DNA from 3 places in the Paenibacillus vulneris genome. Region 1 is predicted to be linked to each of the others. Evidence: riboswitches for the same ligand, from Rfam matches in the RefSeq annotation. Region 1 holds a riboswitch; each other region holds the start of a gene.

The links. Region 1 has a riboswitch for cobalamin ahead of cobJ (precorrin-3B C(17)-methyltransferase). Riboswitches for the same ligand answer to the same signal wherever they lie in the genome.
Region 2: linked by a shared signal. The riboswitch ahead of ABEA66_RS06770 (ABC transporter substrate-binding protein) and the one ahead of cobJ (precorrin-3B C(17)-methyltransferase) in region 1 are both predicted to bind cobalamin.
Region 3: linked by a shared signal. The riboswitch ahead of ABEA66_RS16260 (ABC transporter substrate-binding protein) and the one ahead of cobJ (precorrin-3B C(17)-methyltransferase) in region 1 are both predicted to bind cobalamin.

Annotation. Positions count from the first base shown of each region.
Region 1 is NZ_BAABJG010000006.1:611,922-617,876, reverse strand. Features, by position in the region: gene ABEA66_RS08255 (NAD-dependent epimerase/dehydratase family protein) at 1-675, shown strand, start outside; gene ABEA66_RS08250 (hypothetical protein) at 841-1,035, shown strand; gene ABEA66_RS08245 (helix-turn-helix domain-containing protein) at 1,046-1,429, opposite strand; cobalamin riboswitch at 1,663-1,888, shown strand; gene cobJ (precorrin-3B C(17)-methyltransferase) at 2,112-3,908, shown strand; gene ABEA66_RS08235 (sirohydrochlorin chelatase) at 3,938-4,921, shown strand; gene cobK (precorrin-6A reductase) at 4,996-5,769, shown strand; gene ABEA66_RS08225 (precorrin-8X methylmutase) at 5,775-5,955, shown strand, end outside.
Region 2 is NZ_BAABJG010000006.1:309,908-315,862, forward strand. Features, by position in the region: gene cobT (nicotinate-nucleotide--dimethylbenzimidazole phosphoribosyltransferase) at 1-220, opposite strand, end outside; gene ABEA66_RS06760 (ABC transporter ATP-binding protein) at 265-1,086, opposite strand; gene ABEA66_RS06765 (FecCD family ABC transporter permease) at 1,128-2,165, opposite strand; gene ABEA66_RS06770 (ABC transporter substrate-binding protein) at 2,167-3,195, opposite strand; cobalamin riboswitch at 3,383-3,581, opposite strand; gene ABEA66_RS06775 (hypothetical protein) at 3,627-4,169, opposite strand; gene ABEA66_RS06780 (aspartyl-phosphate phosphatase Spo0E family protein) at 4,301-4,567, opposite strand; gene ABEA66_RS06785 (aminotransferase class I/II-fold pyridoxal phosphate-dependent enzyme) at 4,691-5,881, opposite strand; gene ABEA66_RS06790 (Lrp/AsnC family transcriptional regulator) at 5,895-5,955, opposite strand, start outside.
Region 3 is NZ_BAABJG010000015.1:594,719-600,673, reverse strand. Features, by position in the region: gene nrdE (class 1b ribonucleoside-diphosphate reductase subunit alpha) at 1-826, shown strand, start outside; gene nrdF (class 1b ribonucleoside-diphosphate reductase subunit beta) at 853-1,818, shown strand; cobalamin riboswitch at 1,892-2,084, shown strand; gene ABEA66_RS16260 (ABC transporter substrate-binding protein) at 2,232-3,827, shown strand; gene nikB (nickel ABC transporter permease) at 3,829-4,770, shown strand; gene ABEA66_RS16250 (ABC transporter permease) at 4,767-5,633, shown strand; gene ABEA66_RS16245 (ABC transporter ATP-binding protein) at 5,654-5,955, shown strand, end outside.

The DNA.
Region 1 (5,955 bases):
GGTTCCTATGAGCCTAAGCCGATTGACGAAGCCGCTCCATGCGCTCCGGTCTCCTGCACAGGAATGTCCAAGCTGGCTCCCGAGGAATACATAAAGCTGTACGGCGCGTTGTATGGACTTAACTACACGATTTTAAGGTATGCGAACGTGTATGGCTGCCGGCAAAAGAGGTATGGAAGCGGGGGCGTAATCTCGGCCTTTCTGGAAACCTTCGTCAACGGCGAGAAAGCCATCATTCAAGGGAAAGGCCTTCAGACCCGGGATTTCGTCTATGTATCCGATGTGGCTTCCGCCAACGTTCAAGCCCTGTCCTTGTCCAACAGCGATACCTACAACATAGGCACGGGAACGGCAACGTCCATTCTGGAATTGTTCGAGCTGATGAATGAGATGACGAATCAAAAAGTAAAGCCCGTATTCGTAACGGCGCGTCCGGAGGACCATCTGCATGTCTGCGTTTCCTGGGACAAAGCGGCCAAGGGCTGGGGATGGAGTCCCAGGATCCAGCTGCGGGAGGGCTTGACCCAGCTTATGGGGGATTTTATGTACCAAAGGCTTATGGACAAAATCAATGGAGTTCAGGAAACGGCGCCCGAGCCTGTGGCAGCCAGTATGCTGATTCGCCGTATGGCCGTGAAGAAATCGGCCCGAAGGCTGAAAACTTCCTCTTTATAAGCCGTTGAACCGCGTTGATAAAGATTTATTTAGAATAGCTTATTCGACAAAATGATCGGTGTTTTTTACCAAAACACTCCCAGTATGCGACACCTTTTTTTGAACATCTCCGATATAATACTAGACATTGAAAGTCTATGAGACGAGATGGAGTGTGGGTTGCAAATGGAAGAGAACAAGAAAACGGTGGATATCGACACCGTCCTGAATCAGCTCGGTATCCCCAGAGACAAGTACGATCAATGGCTGGCTCTTCAAGAAGCCGTGAAGGAACCGATCAAGCCTCAATACAAAGGCCTCGATAAACCGTTATTTTCATATATGTACAAGGAACTAGGCATGATGGAGTACAGCAAGTAGCCGTACCTCATCATGGCTTATTTTTGTCGGCAGGGAGAGAACGCTCGGACCGAATGAAAGCGATGAAGCTTTTGGACTCCTCCAGTGTGAGTTCTCTTCCGTCAATAGTCAGAATGAATTTGTCCAGAATAGCTTCGTCCGAAAGCTCAAGATAGCTGATAAATTCCTCCGTGCCGTCCGCAAAGCTTCCGGGATGATCCGTGCGGCCCATCAAATAGTCTATCGATACGCCGAATATATCGGCAATTTTTTGAATGGTTTCATAATCCGGCTCTCTCCTATTATTTTCATAATGAGAAAGGGCGGAACGGGTAATTCCTACTTTATAGGCAAGCTCTTCCTGGGTCATGTACCCTTTGCTCCGCAGTTTGGCTATTCGCTGCCCGTATTTCATAGAGCATCCTTCCACCTTTGCTGTTGTAAATCGGCTGACCTTCCTCATTCCAGCTCTTCTGTATAGTCGGCTATATTGTTCGTAAGCTATCGTTTTGTTTCAATGGGTATGCTGTAAAAAATAAGAACTTCGGCCCATACCTCCCGGGGCATCGAACGGCTTGTCGTTAACGGCGGGAGGGCGCGCAGTTATAGACAAAGCTTCGCTCCGGGTGATATGATGACTCTGGACAATCAAATACGGATGAATTAGGTGCTGAATGAAATCATGCCTCATTTGGCTTAAAAGGGAAGCCCGGTGCAAAGCCGGCACGGTCCCGCCACTGTGAAGAGTGCCTTTCCATAAGAAAGGCTTGTTATGCCGATGTTGTTGCCACTGGAGCGCCATAGAGCGCGTCTGGGAAGGGAATCGGATGACGAAGCTCGAAGTCAGGAGACCTGCCTAATTTCAAAACACTGTTGACCTACGAGGATAGGGAGGTGTTAGAGATCGGCTTACTTAAGGAATGGTAATGGCATATCGAATGTAATGTCATTGGAATTCTTGAGAACGCGGGCTGCAAGAGCATTTCTAACACTTTCTGTAGGAATGCTCTTTTTTGTGCTGCATAAAAGTAAGGAAGACATGTTCGAGTTGCAACCATCATGATGTATTTATATAGGAAGGAAAGGATGTGCGGCGAATGGCGGGAAAACTGCTTATCATCGGCTTCGGACCGGGAAGCTTCGAGCATATTACGAAACGGGCGCGGGAGGCCATTGAAGAAAGTGAAGTTATCATCGGCTATAACACGTACGTGGATCTTATCCGTGGACTTCTCACCGATCAGGAGATTGTACGGACAGGGATGACGGAGGAAGTGAGCCGGGCTCAGGAGGCCGTTCGGCAAGCGGAGTCCGGGAAAAAGGTAGCGGTTATCTCGAGCGGCGATGCCGGTGTATACGGGATGGCCGGACTGGTGTACGAGGTGCTGATGGAAAAAGGCTGGAGGCGGGACGGCGGCGTGGAAGTCGAGATAATCCCCGGCATATCGGCGATTAACTCTTCCGCCTCGCTGCTTGGGGCCCCGGTCATGCACGATGCCTGCACGATAAGCTTAAGCGATCATCTGACGCCGTGGGAGCTGATTGCCCGGCGCGTCGAGGCGGCGGCCCAGGCGGACTTCGTCATTGCGCTGTACAACCCCCGCAGCGGCAGACGAACCCGGCAAATTGTGGAGACGCAGCGCATATTGCTGAAATACCGCTCGCCGGAGACGCCGGTCGGCATCGTGAAGAGTGCCTACCGGGACCGTCAGCATGTGGTGCTGACAACTTTGCGCGATATGCTCGATCATGAGATCGGGATGCTGACGACGGTCATTATCGGCAATGCGTCGACGACGGTCTACGACGGTCTGATGATCACCCCGCGCGGTTATCAGCGCAAGTATACTCTCGGCGCCGATGTACAGCCGCTTAAGCCGCACCAACGGCTGCAGGAAGCGGCGGAGCCTTGGGCGCTGCAGCAGTGGGACGAGGCAGAGGCGGTCGATGCGGATGACGAGGATTGGGCTTGGGAAGGCGAAGGCCAAGTGGAAAGCGGCCGGGAAGCCGTGGCCCGCACCGCAAGGGAGACGGCTCCTGCAAGCTCCGCCGGCGGCGGAAGCACGGGCGGAGCGGTGCTGGCTGTCAGCGCGGTCAGTGTGGCTGAGCGCGAGGAGCGGAGCAGCGGCCCCGGTACCGACTCGCCGCTAATGCTGGCGATGGAGGCGCTGCGCCTGTCCGATCTCAGCCGAGGCGTGGTCACGGAGCCGGGCAGCACGCCTGCCTCGGCGGGATTGTTCCGCCAGCAAGCGATCTTCGAGCTTGCGGTAAGTCCGGGCGTCGCCGAGAAGCGTTTTACCGCCAGACAGATGCTTGCGCTGGCTGAGGTCGTTGGCGAGAAGGGGACGATGGAGTATACGCCCCATCACCAAATGATTATCCGGGTTCCGACATCGAATCCCGATGACATTACGACGAAGCTGCGGCAGGAAGGCTTCCTGCTGGCGCCGATCGGCGATGTAGCGCAGCTTAAAGCTTGCGACTTTTGCAATGCGGAGAAGGCGGATGCGATTCCGTACGCTGAGGAGCTGCAGAAGCGGATCGGCGGCTTGAGCGTGCCGAAGGAGCTGCGCATCGGCTTGAACGGGTGCGGAATGGCTTGTTATGGGGCGGTGCACGAGGATATCGGCATCGTATACCGGAAGGAGAAATTCGATTTGTTCCTGGGCGGCAAGACGGTCGGGCGCAATGCGCATCCGGGACAGCCGGTCGCCGAGGGTATTGAGCCGGATCAATTGGTAGACATGATCGAACGGATTGTACAGCGGTATATTTCGGATGGTCATCCGAATGAGCGATTCCATAAATATTTTAAAAGAGTAAAGGAAGTAGAAGGTTATCGTCACCAAGAGGTGCCGGTTTTCCAAATTGAAAACGCGGTATGCGGCGATTAATACGGAAATAAAGACAGGGAGGGAACAGGATGAATGCGGTTTTGTTTGTAGGCCACGGCAGTAAGGATGCGGAAGGTAATGAGGAGGTACGGGAGTTCGTCCGTTCTATTGCATCGAAGATGGACCAGCCGATCGTGGAGACGTGCTTTCTGGAATTTGAACGGCCCACCATCGCACAGGGTATCGAGCAGTGTGTTCAACAGGGAGCTACGCAGATTGCGGTAGTGCCGATCACTTTATTCTCGGCGGGGCATGCCAAAATACATATTCCGGCTGCGATTGACGAAGCGAGGCTGCGTTACCCGTCCGTTCGGTTCAACTATGGACGGCCTATCGGGGTTCATGAGCAGGTGCTGGATATTCTTGCGTCGCGGTTGGAAGCGGCCGGTGCAGGCGCTGCAACGGAAGCCGACCGGGAGCAGACGGCGGTGCTTGTCGTAGGACGGGGCAGCAGCGATGCGGACGCCAACAGCGATTTGTTCAAAATATCCCGGCTGTTCTGGGAAAAGCTGAAGGTCAAATGGGTGGAGACGGCGTTTATCGGAGTGACGGCGCCTTTAGTGGATGAAGGGATCGAGCGCTGTATCAAGCTCGGCGCACGCAAGGTCGTTATCCTGCCGTATTTCTTGTTCACGGGCGTATTGATGAAGCGGATGGAGCAAATGCTGCTTCAATTCTCGGAGAAATACCCCGAGCAGGAATTTATATTGGCTGATTATTTCGGGTTCCATCCGAATTTGCAGCTGATTTTGCGGGAGCGGGCGCTAGAGGCCGTAGAGGGCGAGGCCAGAATGAACTGCGATATGTGCCAATACCGCTTGGCGGCGATGGAGCATATCGATCATCACCATCATCATGATCACGACCACGACTATGGGCATCATCACCATGGGCATGATCATCATCATGATCATCATCACGGGCACGACCATGATCATGACCATGATCACGACCACCACCATCATGATCATGACGATACAAAAGCGCCTGCGCTGGGGAAAAGCAAATCTTAAGGAGCGGAAATTACTCCCGGCTCTATGGGCAGCTGAAACGGAATGCATGATCTTAACAGATGGAGGCGCAAATCATGATATTGGTTATGGCAGGAACAAGCGATGCGCGTGAGCTTGCATTGCAGATTCGGGAGGCAGGGTACCCGCTCTTGACTACGGTCGTTACGGACAGCGCCGCCAAGTCGATGGAGGAGGCCGGTCTCCCTGTACTGACGGGAAGACTAACCGCAGAAGCTCTGGCAGCCTTGGTACGGGAACGCGGGTTCCGCACGATTGTCGACGCCACGCATCCGTTCGCAGAGGAAGCGTCGAAGAATGCGATTGCCGCCTCTCAGGAAGCCGGCGTCCCCTATATCCGCTATGAGCGGGGACGGATCGCCATCGATCAGAATCCGCTGATCACATTCGCGGATGATTACGAGCAGGCGGCGGAGCTGGCGGCACAGCGTCAGGGCGTCATTATGCTGACGACCGGCAGCAAGACGCTGCATATTTTTGCGAAGCGTCTGCTGGGCCTTCCGAATACCACCTTGGTGGCACGGATGCTGCCTCGCAGAGACAACATGGAGAAATGCGAGGAGCTTGGGCTCGAGCAAAAGAATATTGTTGCTATGCAGGGGCCCTTTTCCAAGGAGCTGAACAAGGCCTTATATACGCATTACAACGTTACCTTGATGATCACGAAGGAGAGCGGCAAGGTCGGAGCGGTGGACGAGAAGCTGGAATCTGCGCTGGAGCTCGGGATTGAGACGATTGTCATCGGCCGTCCTTCGGTTGACTATGGTACTTATTTTAGCGAGTTTGACGGAGTCATTCATAAACTAAATGAATTGCTGCAGGAGGCGTAAGCGAGATGGATTTTAAAACGGAGTTTAAACCGTTAACGGTACAACCGCAAGAAATTGAGGAGCAAAGCTTCCGGATGATTACCGAGGAGCTCGGGGAGCATCCTTTCACGGATGAGCAATATTCGGTCGTGCAGCGGGTGATTCATGCGTCGGCGGACTTTGAGCTGGGTCGCAGCATGCTGTTCC
Region 2 (5,955 bases), 300 kb from region 1:
CGCCGTGGTCCGCCGCCATCACAATGACGGCTTTCTTCCCCAGCTCAGGCACAACTTGGCCGCTAATACCGGCCAGCTGACGTGCCACTTCCTCCAGCTTGCCCAAGCTGCCCGGAGGCTTGGTCAGCTGGTCCAGATGGCGTTCTGCCGCCTCCATCGCCTCCTGATCCAGAGGCGTTATCTCTGACACCGCCCGGTTCAGCCAATCTCTATTGTACATCGTTCGTGTCCCTCCCAAATCTGGTTCCTATATCTTTTAACCTGCTATGAATCGGCCCCGCTCTGCAAAAGAATTTGCGGTACGCCGGTAACCGGATGCTTAAGCACGATTGGCTGTGTACGGTATACCCGCTCCAGCAGCTCGCTTCGGAGAACCTCCTCCGGTTCGCCGATCCCTGCTATACGGCCGTTTTGCAGCAATAACAGCCTGCCGCAATATTGCGCGGCCAAATTCAATTCGTGCAGCACGGCGATAACGGTAAGACCTGATTCCTGCTGCCAGGAGCGAATCCAATCCATCATCTGGACCTGATAGCCAATATCCAGATACGTGGTCGGCTCGTCCAGCAGCAGAAGCTTCGGCTGCTGCGCCATCACCTTACCGAGCGCGACGCGCTGCCGCTCGCCGCCGCTCAATGCGTCGATGCTGCGGTGCTCCAGCTGTCGCAGCTCCAGCCGCTCGAGGATATCATCGATTAGCCGCTCCGAGTCCACAGCCCCGGCTTCATCGCCGAGCCAGTTTTGAAACGGATAGCGGCCCATCGCAATGACCTCGCGCACGGTAAAGCCAAGCGGGGGAAGGGCATCCTGCTGGAGCACGGCCGCCCATCGGGCCAGCTGCTTGCGCGGGTATTCGCATGCCTCTTTGCCGTTCAGAAGGACCCGGCCTGCAGAAGGCTTCTCTACGCCGGAGATCAGCTTCAGCAGCGTCGACTTGCCGCTGCCGTTCGGACCGATGATGCCGAAGCATTCGCCCGAGGATACCGAAAAGCTCACCTTATCGAGCACCTGCCTCGAGGAATACGCTAATCCCACACCCTCCACGGCAATAACTTTCTCATCTGCATGAGCTTCCTCACTGTTCATTTCCTGCAGCCCCCTTCCCTTCAACATCTTGGCATCGTAAATTATTCGTTCGACAATCGCTTGCTTCTTTTTAATAAATAGGCAAAAAACGGAGCCCCCATGAACGCGGTTACCACTCCGAGCGGAATTTCCGTCGGACTCAGGACCGTACGGGCAAGCGTATCCGCCCACAGTACGTAGATTGCTCCCCCGATAAGGGAAAGAGGCAGCAGCAGCCGATAGTCCGGCCCTACGATCAGCCGCAGCAAATGCGGCACGATCAGGCCGACAAAGCCTACGACCCCGGAGACCGACACGGCCGCCGCCGTAATCAGCGTTGCAGCCGCCAGCACAATAAGCTTCGTTCGCTCGACCCTTATACCCAGATAGGCCGCCTGCTGCTCGCCCAAAGCGAATAAATTCATCGCTCTTCCATAGCCGAACAGGATCATGACGCCGATCGCCAAGTAGGGCAGCAGCACAAGCGAATACATCCAGCCCCGAAGCGCCAGGCTGCCCATCAGCCAAAACACAATTTCATTAATAACCTGCTTGGACATCGCGACCATAAACGAGACGAAGGCCCCGAGAAAGGCCTGCATGACGACCCCGGATAAAATCAGGGCTTCCATCCGTATCTTGCCGCCCGTTCTTGCGAGCATAATCACAGTGATCAAGGATAGCGCTCCTGTAATGAATGCGACAACCGGAACAGTTGCCGAGCCCAGCAGGGCAAACTGCAGCCCGAACAAGATCAGGAAAGCAGCGCCGACCGAGGCGCCAGAAGAAACCCCCAACGTATAGGGGTCCGCCAGCGGATTGCGCAGCACACCCTGGAAGGCCGCACCCGCAATGCCCAAGGAAGCGCCGACCAGCACACCCAGCAGTACGCGGGGCAGCCGGACGCGCCAAATAATCTGCTCGGAGGCCGGCTGCCAGTCCACGGGAACCGAGCCTCCGATTCCGGGCAGATGATGCGCCAGAATGCCCCATACATGCAGGAGCGGCACATGAACCGTACCGATGGATAAACTGATCGTCACGGAAAGAAGAAGGAGCAGCACTCCCGCTCCTCCCCATGCCATTAGCTTCCGCTTCATTTTATTTCACCAATTCCGGATAAATGCCTTTGGCTACATCTACCAGCGCTGCTGTAATCCGCGGTCCCGGACGGCTGATCGAGTCCTTATCCAACCCCGCCAGCTTGTTGTTTTTGATCGCATCGACATTAGCCCAGCTAGTCCGCTCTCTAATGATTTGATCCATGGACTTCTTGGAATTTTCATCGATCAGATTTTTCGGGTACAAAATCACTTGAGGATTATCCGCGATCACCTTTTCTTCATTCAGCTTCGCGTACCCGGTAATGTCGGAAGAAACATTAATACCGCCAGCCAAGTTGATCAGCTCGTCCATGAATTCTCCCTTCCCTACCGTCCAGCCCGGAGAAAATTCCATGAGCACCCTTTTCTTTTGCTCCGGCTTCAGATCCTTGACGGCATCCGTAACCTTCTGACGATCCGCCTTCATAGAAGCTACCAGCTTCTCCGCCTGCTCCTGCTTGTCAAAAATTTGCCCGAATTTCAAAATATTGTTCATGACGTCGTCAATCGTCTTGGGCTCTACCTTAAACACGTTCACATTCAAGCCTCTGAGCTGCTCGACGGCTGCTGTTTTGAGCGATACGCCCGATAGCACGACATCCGCGTTAGCCGCAATCAGCGCTTCCTCATTCGGCTTCACGATGCTGCCCATCTTAGGCTTTTTCTTCGCTTCCTCCGGATAATCGCAAAAGTCGGATACGCCGACGACTTTGTCGCCCAAGCCCAGAGCGAACAGAGTCTCCGTCTCGCTGGGAGACACCGACACAATCTTGGCCGGCGCCTTTTCAAAGGTAAACTCCTTGCCTGTTGCATCCTTCACTTTCAACGGATATACTGTAGCCTTTGCGTTCGCGGCTGGAGGGCTTGTCTGTTCTCCGCTGCTCGCTTTAGCCGGCTCCTTCAGATCTGCCGTGCCCGAGGGCTTCGTCTCCTTCGGCGCGCAGCCGGCTGCGCTGAACACAAGCGCCAGACCCAGCACAGCCGCCAGCCATTTTTTTCCGCCGCTTCGTTTCATTTCACTCCACATTGTGGTACCTCCTTTGTCCTTCCATCCCATTGTATCGTTCCTGTTCCATGTCCCGGTTTGCATGCACGTCAAAAACCCTCTGATCCTGATCGCTGCAATTAGGAAGCAGAGGGCATGCGATTGCAGACGCTGTCCGTTATTCTGAACGCAGCGCGTGCAAGCGACGCTCCTTTTTCCTCGAAAGGCCCGGTCTATTCCCGATTAGGCAGGTTTCCTGGCTTATGGAGTTGTACGGAGGCCTCGCCTTCCCATTCCGGTTCAGAACAGTGGCATTATGAGACTCTCCCTCCAAAATACAGTGGCGGGACCGCTCCGGATTCACACCGGCTTCCCTTTTAACCTGCCGGCTTGTTAAGCAGACAGGCACCTAGTCGGATAACTCTATGAAATTAAAGTCAGACCTGCCTATGCAGCAGGAACGTCCATTAGGTCTATTTTTGCGCGATGACCTTCATCACCTGTAAGCCCTTTTCCAGATTTTTGGCATTGGCCGGAATGAAGGCTACCAAATCTTTGCCATTCAGATTAAGCTCTGTAAACCATTTGGTTTGTTCCAAAGGAATACCGTACAAATGCTTCTCTTTCTTCGGCGCTGCATTCTTATCCTTGGAATCTACCGGGAGCTCCAGAACGCCTCCGGGAAAATCCTCCTGCTTCGCCACATCATCCAGACTGACATAGCCGCCCTGCTGGCCTATCGTTTTAAACTGCTCCGTCGGCACAATAATGATGCTGTTATCTCCCGCCGCAATTTCAACGACCAATTTATCCATAGAAAACATCGGCGTGGTCTGAATCTTTACGGTCGGAGCTTCGCCAAGCTTCGTTTGCAGCGCAGCCTGCAGCTTATCTCCCACTTCGTTCGGAATTCCATTGGGGCCTGTCATAAAAATCAATACATCAGCCTTGGGTCCCCCGCCGCAGCCGGCTAGCACCAGCAGCAGCATGATGATGAGCATGAATTTCCCTTTCATGTTCCCTCTCCTTATAGATGCGCTTTCTTGGATTGCTGTTACCCCCAATCATATCATAAATGTCTCGTTTCTTTCAAAACTAGAGATAAAAAAGGAGATGGCCGCAGGCTGAAATGTAAAAAAAGGAACCGTTACCGGCTCCTCTTATTTCGATTCATATACTCATTTATCTTTTTGTCCAGGATCATGCTGATCTTCACAACTTCCGGTGAGGTCAAGCATTGCTCGCTCTGAACCAGTCGTTCGAGCTCCTGACGCAACCTATAAATCTCTTCTTCCAAAGATACGTCAGAAGATGACCGCTTCTTTTTCCCAAAAAACCACTTGGCTTGCTGATTATTCTCTCGAATCCAACCAATTTGCGGGTAATGCCTAAGCTGATATTCCGGAAAAGCCATTCTTCATCCCCCCCTGGCATATCTTTAGATTCGGAAGTCCCATAACCCCAAAGGATATGAAACTTCTATACTATTAAAGATAACAGTTTTTGTCGGGGATGGAAATGACTACTTTTGTCGAAACTATAATTTACGTATAAAATTTCCGATCCTTTCGATCGCTTCCAGCAATTGATTGACGGAAGTCGCGTAGGAGCAGCGCACGAAGCCTTCTCCGCCCAAGCCGAACACATATCCCGGCACCGCAGCGACCTTCGCTTCAAGGAGCAAACGCTGGGCAAACTCTTCCGAGCTTAGCCCTGTAGAGGCAATCGAAGGGAAGGCATAGAACGCTCCCTGCGGCTCATGGCACTCGAGCCCGATGTCCCGGAAGCCTTGAACGACAAGCCGGCGCCGTTGGTTATAGGACTCTACCATGCGGTCCTTTTCATCCATACCGTTTTTCAAAGCCTCGAGAGCTGCGACTTGCCCCATAGCAGGTGCGCACATGACGGTGTATTGGTGAATTTTGAGCATCGCTGAAATTAAATCCCTATGTCCGCAAGCATAGCCCATCCTCCAGCCGGTCATCGCGAAAGCTTTGGAGAAGCCGCTGACCAGGATGGTGCGGTCCTTCATGCCCGGCAAGGAAGCGAAGCTGACATGCTTCTGCTCGTAAGTCAATTCTGCATAGATTTCGTCGGAAATGACAATAAGGTCGTTTTCCTCAACAATTTTTGCAATCGGGAGCCAATCCTCGTACGTCATGATACCGCCTGTCGGGTTGCTCGGATAGCACAGAATCAGTACTTTAGACTTAGATGTAATGCTCGCCTTCAAGGCTTCGGGAGTCAGCTTGAAATTATCCTTCGCGAACGTCTCGATCCCGACAGGAATCCCCCCGCCGATCTTCGTAATCGGAGAATAGGAAATATAGCAAGGCTCCGGAACAAGTACTTCATCCCCCGGGACGATCAAGGCACGCAAGGCCAAGTCAATGGCTTCACTGCCGCCCACCGTAACCAGGATTTCGTCAGAAGGCTCGTACGGCACATGGAACGAATCGTACAAATACTCGGCGATCGCTTCCCTTAGCTCTGGCATTCCTGCATTCGGCGTATACTTCGTATTGCCGCGTTCAAGGGAATACACGCAGGCTTCACGCACGTGCCAAGGCGTGCAAAAATCCGGCTCGCCGACACCAAGAGAAATGATATCCTTGCTGGCGCTGACCAGATCAAAAAATTTGCGGATCCCTGATGGGGGGATTTCTCTCACCAAGGGAGCCAAATAACCCGACATCGACTTTGTAGAAGGCTCATGTTGTTTGATCATCACTCATCATCCTTCACGGGGAGATTAACATACGGCGGTCATCCTCATGATCTTCAAAGGTGATGCCGTCCTGC
Region 3 (5,955 bases), on a different contig from region 1:
GGAATCCGTTAAGGAAGGGATTACCGCACTGACAGCGGTCAGCGATATGACGACCGTCGCCAATGCCCCTGGCGTTGCCAAAGCGAATCAAGAGATGCATTCGGTCGGACTTGGAGCGATGAACCTTCACGGCTACTTGGCCAAAAATAAAATCGCTTATGAAAGCGAAGAAGCCAAAGATTTCGTTCGTGCTTTCTTTATGATGATGAACTATTACTCGTTGGAAAGAAGCATGGAGATTGCCAAAGAGCGCGGCGTTACGTTTGCAGGCTTCGAGCAATCCGACTATGCGAACGGCACTTACTTCGACCGTTATTTGGAAACGGACTACAGACCCGTTACAAGTAAGGTACAAGAGCTGTTCAAGGACATGACGATCCCGTCTCCCGAAGATTGGGCGAGCCTGAAGTCCGCTGTACAAGCTTACGGATTATATCATGCTTACCGGCTTGCGATTGCGCCGACACAGAGCATTTCCTATATCCAGAATGCAACGTCAAGCGTAATGCCGATTGTCGAGCAAATCGAAACGCGTACCTATGCCAACTCTACTACCTATTATCCGATGCCGTATTTGAGCAGAGATAACTACTTCTTCTATAAATCGGCTTATCAGATGGATCAGTTCAAGGTATTGGATTTGATTGCCGAAATTCAAACGCATGTGGACCAGGGAATATCCACGGTACTTCACGTCAACAGCGATGTGACTACGAGACAGCTGGCTCGATACTATATTTACGCAGCTAAAAAAGGACTGAAATCTCTTTATTACACTCGGACGAACCATCTTTCCGTTGAAGAGTGCATCAGTTGTTCCGTATAAGATAAGCTGGAAAGGGAGTTGCAGCAATGAGTGTTTGGAAAGCCGTGAATTGGAACCGTCCAGATGACGATTTTACGGATACATTCTGGAAGCAAAATATTATGCAATTTTGGACGGATGAGGAGATTCCGCTATCCGATGATAAAATGTCCTGGCTGACATTAAACGATGCGGAGCGGGACCTGTACATGAAGGTACTTGGCGGTTTAACGCTGCTCGATACGGTACAAGGCGGCGTCGGAATGCCCAAAATTCTCGAGCTCGTCGAAGGGCTGCAGCGTAAAGCGGTCCTCGGCTTTATGGGGATGATGGAGCAAATCCATGCCAAATCGTATAGCAGTATTTTTACCACATTGGCATCGACGGAAGAGATCGATAGCATTTTTCAATGGATTGAAAACAACCGTTTCCTACAGGTCAAAGCGGAGACGATATCCCAATATTATAACAACATTCACTCACGCAAAGATTTGTACTTGGCGATGGCAGCTTCCGTACTGCTCGAGAGCTATCTGTTCTATAGCGGCTTCTTTTATCCGCTGTACCTTGCCGGGCAAGGGAAAATGACGAGCAGCGGGGAGATCATTAACCTGATTCTGCGCGATGAGAGCATTCACGGGTTGTATGTCGGCATGCTGGCTCAAGAGGTGTATGCCCAATTGGATCAGGACGAACAGCAAGCTGCTTATGAGACATTGCAAGGACTTCTTCGCTACTTGCACAGCAACGAAGAGCAATATACAGAGGAGTTGTATACCGCAGTAGGGCTGACGGGCGAAGTGAAAGCCTTCTTGCGTTATAATGCAAACAAAGCCATGATGAACCTGGGGCTGGAGCCTTTGTTCCCGGAAGAGGATATCAATCCTATCGTCCTTAACGGGATTAATACCCGTACGAAGCAGCATGATTTCTTTTCCAAGAAAGGCAACGGGTATATTCGGACGGTTAACGTGGAAACTTTGACGGATGATGATTTCCTGTTTGGTGACTGATGCTTTATGATGGATGCTTCACGCTTGCCCAAAATCGAATTATCCTATATGATCAGATAAGCTTCATACAAATTGCATATAAGGGGAACAAGGTGCTTTAGCAGATGCTAAAGCTTAATAGGGAAGTTCGGTGCAATACCGACGCGGTCCCGCCACTGTAATGGAGGAGTCACAGCAACGGTGCCACTGGTCTAGCCATAGACCGGGAAGGCTGCTGATGATGAGGAGTCCAGAGCCAGGAGACCTGCCTGTTCTGACAGCACTGCTTTTACCTACGGCTGATAGGGAAGTGTTAAAGACGGCTTTTCGTTTGTTCCTCAACAACCGGGGCATCTTTACCTTTCTAGCTTCACGTCTGGGTAAAGATGTCTTTTTTGTATTTCATTTTTAGAAAGAAAGAGGAATTGATAATTATGCATCCTTCATTTTTTCGGAGCAAAATGGCACTTCAGCTTATCCTGTTGACGCTTTGCGTACTGCTTACATTGGCCGGGTGCAGTCCGTCTGCGCAGCCTCAGGCTAATTCATCTGCTTCCTCCGGCAGCGTACATCCGGAAGAGGTCGTGCTGGCCGCTCCTCGCGATCTGGCTCCGGGTCCTCAGGATGCCTACTACACAAGTACAATTCTTTATGTTTGGGAGCCGTTAATTGCAGCCTCCGAGGATGGACAGCCTGCCCCCAAGCTGGCAAAGTCTTGGAAGATGTCCGAGGACGGCAAGGAATGGACCTTTCAGCTGCGGGAGAATGTTCAGTTTCATGATGGAGAGAAGCTGAATGCTGATGCGGTCATCGCTAACTTTAACCGGTACAAGCAAGTAAGTCCCAAGAGCTCGCCGTTCTATACTCTGGATATCAAAAGCTCTTATCCTGGGTTAAAGGATGTCGTCAAGGTCGACGATATGTCCTTCAAGCTCGTCTTCGAGAATCCGCAACCGACTTTACTGTATTCGATGGTGAATTTCTCAAGCCCGATCTACAGCCCTAAAAATTTCAATGAAAAAGGCGATTTTAATGGCCTTCCTCAAGGAACAGGCCCTTTCAAGCTGATCGAACATAAGAAGGACCAATTTGCATTGTTGGAAGCTTTCGACGGCTATTATGGTCAGAAGGCTGCCAGCCAACGGATACGTGTTCGCGTCATTCCGGATCCTGATACCAGACTTGCCGCTTTGAAATCAGGAGAGATTATGGGGGTTATGGACCTCGGTGCTATTCCTCCGACTCTGGCCAAAGAACTGTTGAAGGATTCGCAATTCGAGCTTTCGGCTACAAAATCAACCATCTCTCATTATCTTCATCCGAATGGAAAAAAAGCGCCTTTTGACAACCCCAAAATACGTCAAGCCGTTAGCATGATGATAGACCGCCAGCAATTAGTGAAGGAGCTTTATTTGGGTTATCCTGCGGCAACGGTTAATTTTCTGAACAATACCTCGCCGTTTTATAAGGATATCCCATTGGACTATCGGCCAGAAGAGGCCAAGAAATTGGCAGCTGAAGTACTGGGCAATCAAAGAAAAAGCATCGAGTTGATCGTGCCGACTTACGGCTTGGACCGTTACCCATATAAAGCGCAAGCAGAGCTTTTTCAATCCGTGCTGAAGGAATTGCAGCTGGATGTGAATATCCGCATTCTGGATGGGGCCGCCTTTAAAGATGCCGAGGCCAAAGGAGATTATGACCTGGCATTGGCTACGCAAGGTCTTCCGAACGGAGACCCGTATACGTTATTCACCAACTATTTATCCAGCACAGGCTCCAGCAATAAAAGCTACAGCCTTGGCTACAAAAACGACAGAGTGGACCAGCTGCTGAATCAAGCAAAAGCCACCCTGAGCATGGACGAGCGCAAAGGCATCTATAATGAGCTTCAGACGATAGCGGCATCCGATTTGCCGACGATTCCATTGTTCAACGATGCGAGCTTGATTGCTTACAACAAGAAAATTACCGGTTATAAGGCAACGATTTACGGAACTACGCTTCCCGAGCTCAAATGGGCATCGTAACATGATGTATTTCATTAGACGGATAGCAGCAGCCATTCCGGTCATTATGGGTATTTCTTTTATAGCTTTTGCACTAAGTGTAGCTTCGCCCGGAGATCCTGCGGTCCAAGCTTTAAGCATGAATGGGATTAAGGAGCCGACAGAGCAAGAAATTGAGGCGAAAAGGGCAGAGCTTGGATTGAATGATCCGATGATTGTCCAATATGCTCATTGGCTGTGGAAAGCGAGTCATGGGGATCTTGGAATTTCTTATATGACGAAGGAATCCGTAAGCGGAGAGCTGCTGCGCCGGCTTCCTGTAACATTGAGTGTTTCGGGGATGGCCTTGGTCATCGCAGTAGGCACTGGAATCCCATTGGGAATGCTCATGGCCATGAAGAAAAACACATCTTTTGACCATACGGCGCGAATATTGGCTTTATCCCTGGTTTCAATCCCAGGCTTCTGGCTGGCCATTCTGATGATTACCGTATTCTCCGAAAAGCTTCACTGGCTGCCTACCAGCGGCTACGGAACCTTTAAACATCTCATTATGCCTGCCATCGTATTGGCAGCCGGAACGAGTGCAGTCCTGATGCGCTTAACCAGAGCGGCACTGCTTGAGGTATGGAATCAGGCATATATGGTAACAGCCAAAGCCAAAGGTCTGCCCGACACACGCATATTGATGATTCATGCTTTGCGAAATGCCATGATTCCGCTTATTACCGTCATCGGATCCTACTTTGGAGCTATACTTGGCGGATCGGTCATAGTGGAAGTGATTTTTGCCATACCGGGTATTGGAAGGTTTGCTATGGATGGAATATTTCGCAGGGACTATCCCGTTATTCAAGGGTATGTCGTATTTACAGGTCTTGTCTATGTGGCTTTTAATTTGCTAGTCGATTTGTCTTACCTTGTCATTCATCCGCAAATGAGATTGGGAGGGAAGCTTCAATGAAGCTGGAGTTTGCCTCTATCAGGCTACCAGGCCAAAGGGTGATGCTGAAGGGGGCTGCCGGATTCGCTTGCTTAGTGCTTTTATTGATCCTCTTATGCAGCTTCCTGGCGCCGTGGATCGCACCGTATGACCCCAATCAGGTGAATATGTCAGAACGGCTGGCACCACTTTCTCCCGAGCATATCCTCGGGACGGATACATTGGGCAGAGATGTGTTCAGCAGGCTTCTTTATGGAGGAAGGGTATCCATACTGCTTGCCATCGCGGTAACGGCTGTCACCATGGCGTTAGGACTTATCATTGGAACGATAGGGGGCTATTGGGGAGGATGGATCGATGATCTCATTCAGGGCATCGTGAGCATTTTTCAAGGCTTGCCGGGGCTTGCTTTCATGCTGGCTATAGCAGGGACCCTAGGGCCGGGGATTAAGAGCCTGTTTATTGCCCTTATCGTAACCTCGTGGCCGGATTTCTCCCGGGTGGTCCGTGGGGAAGTCATGAAGATTCGCGAGGAGTCGTATGTCGAAGGCATTCGTGCCTTGGGAGCCGGACATTATTATATCATCGTTCGTCACATCATTCCTAATATGATAGGGCCGTTACTCGTATTATTTACGATTCGGATAGGCCGGGTTATCTTATCTATCGCTTCTCTAAGCTTTCTCGGTCTGGGGCTCCAGCCTCCCGCAGCCGATTGGGGCGTTATGGTGAATGATGCAAGGCCGTACTTTCGAAGCTATGCCCACCTCATGCTGGCACCCGGACTTTGTATTGCAGTCGTGTCATTATGCATCAATTGGATAGGGGATCATGTTAGAGACAAGCTCGATACCAAATCGTCTCAGGAAAGATCGTTACTTTAAATGGAAGGAAGTGGTTAATCATGGCCCCGCTACTTCAAATTCAGAATGTGACAGCATCCTTTCGGACGAAAGAAGGGATGGTTCATGCCGTGAAGGGGGTTTCCCTTGATCTGCATCAAGGACAAATCTGGGGATTGATCGGTGAAAGCGGCAGCGGGAAATCGGTTCTGGGCCTTAGCATTCCCGGTCTTCTTCCCGACACCGCACAAGTAACAGGATCCATTATGTTTAAAGGACAGGATGTACTGAAGCTGGATCCAAGAAGCTTGCGCAAATGGAGAGGCAGTGAGATCGCGCTGATCCCGCAAAATCCGGCGACCTC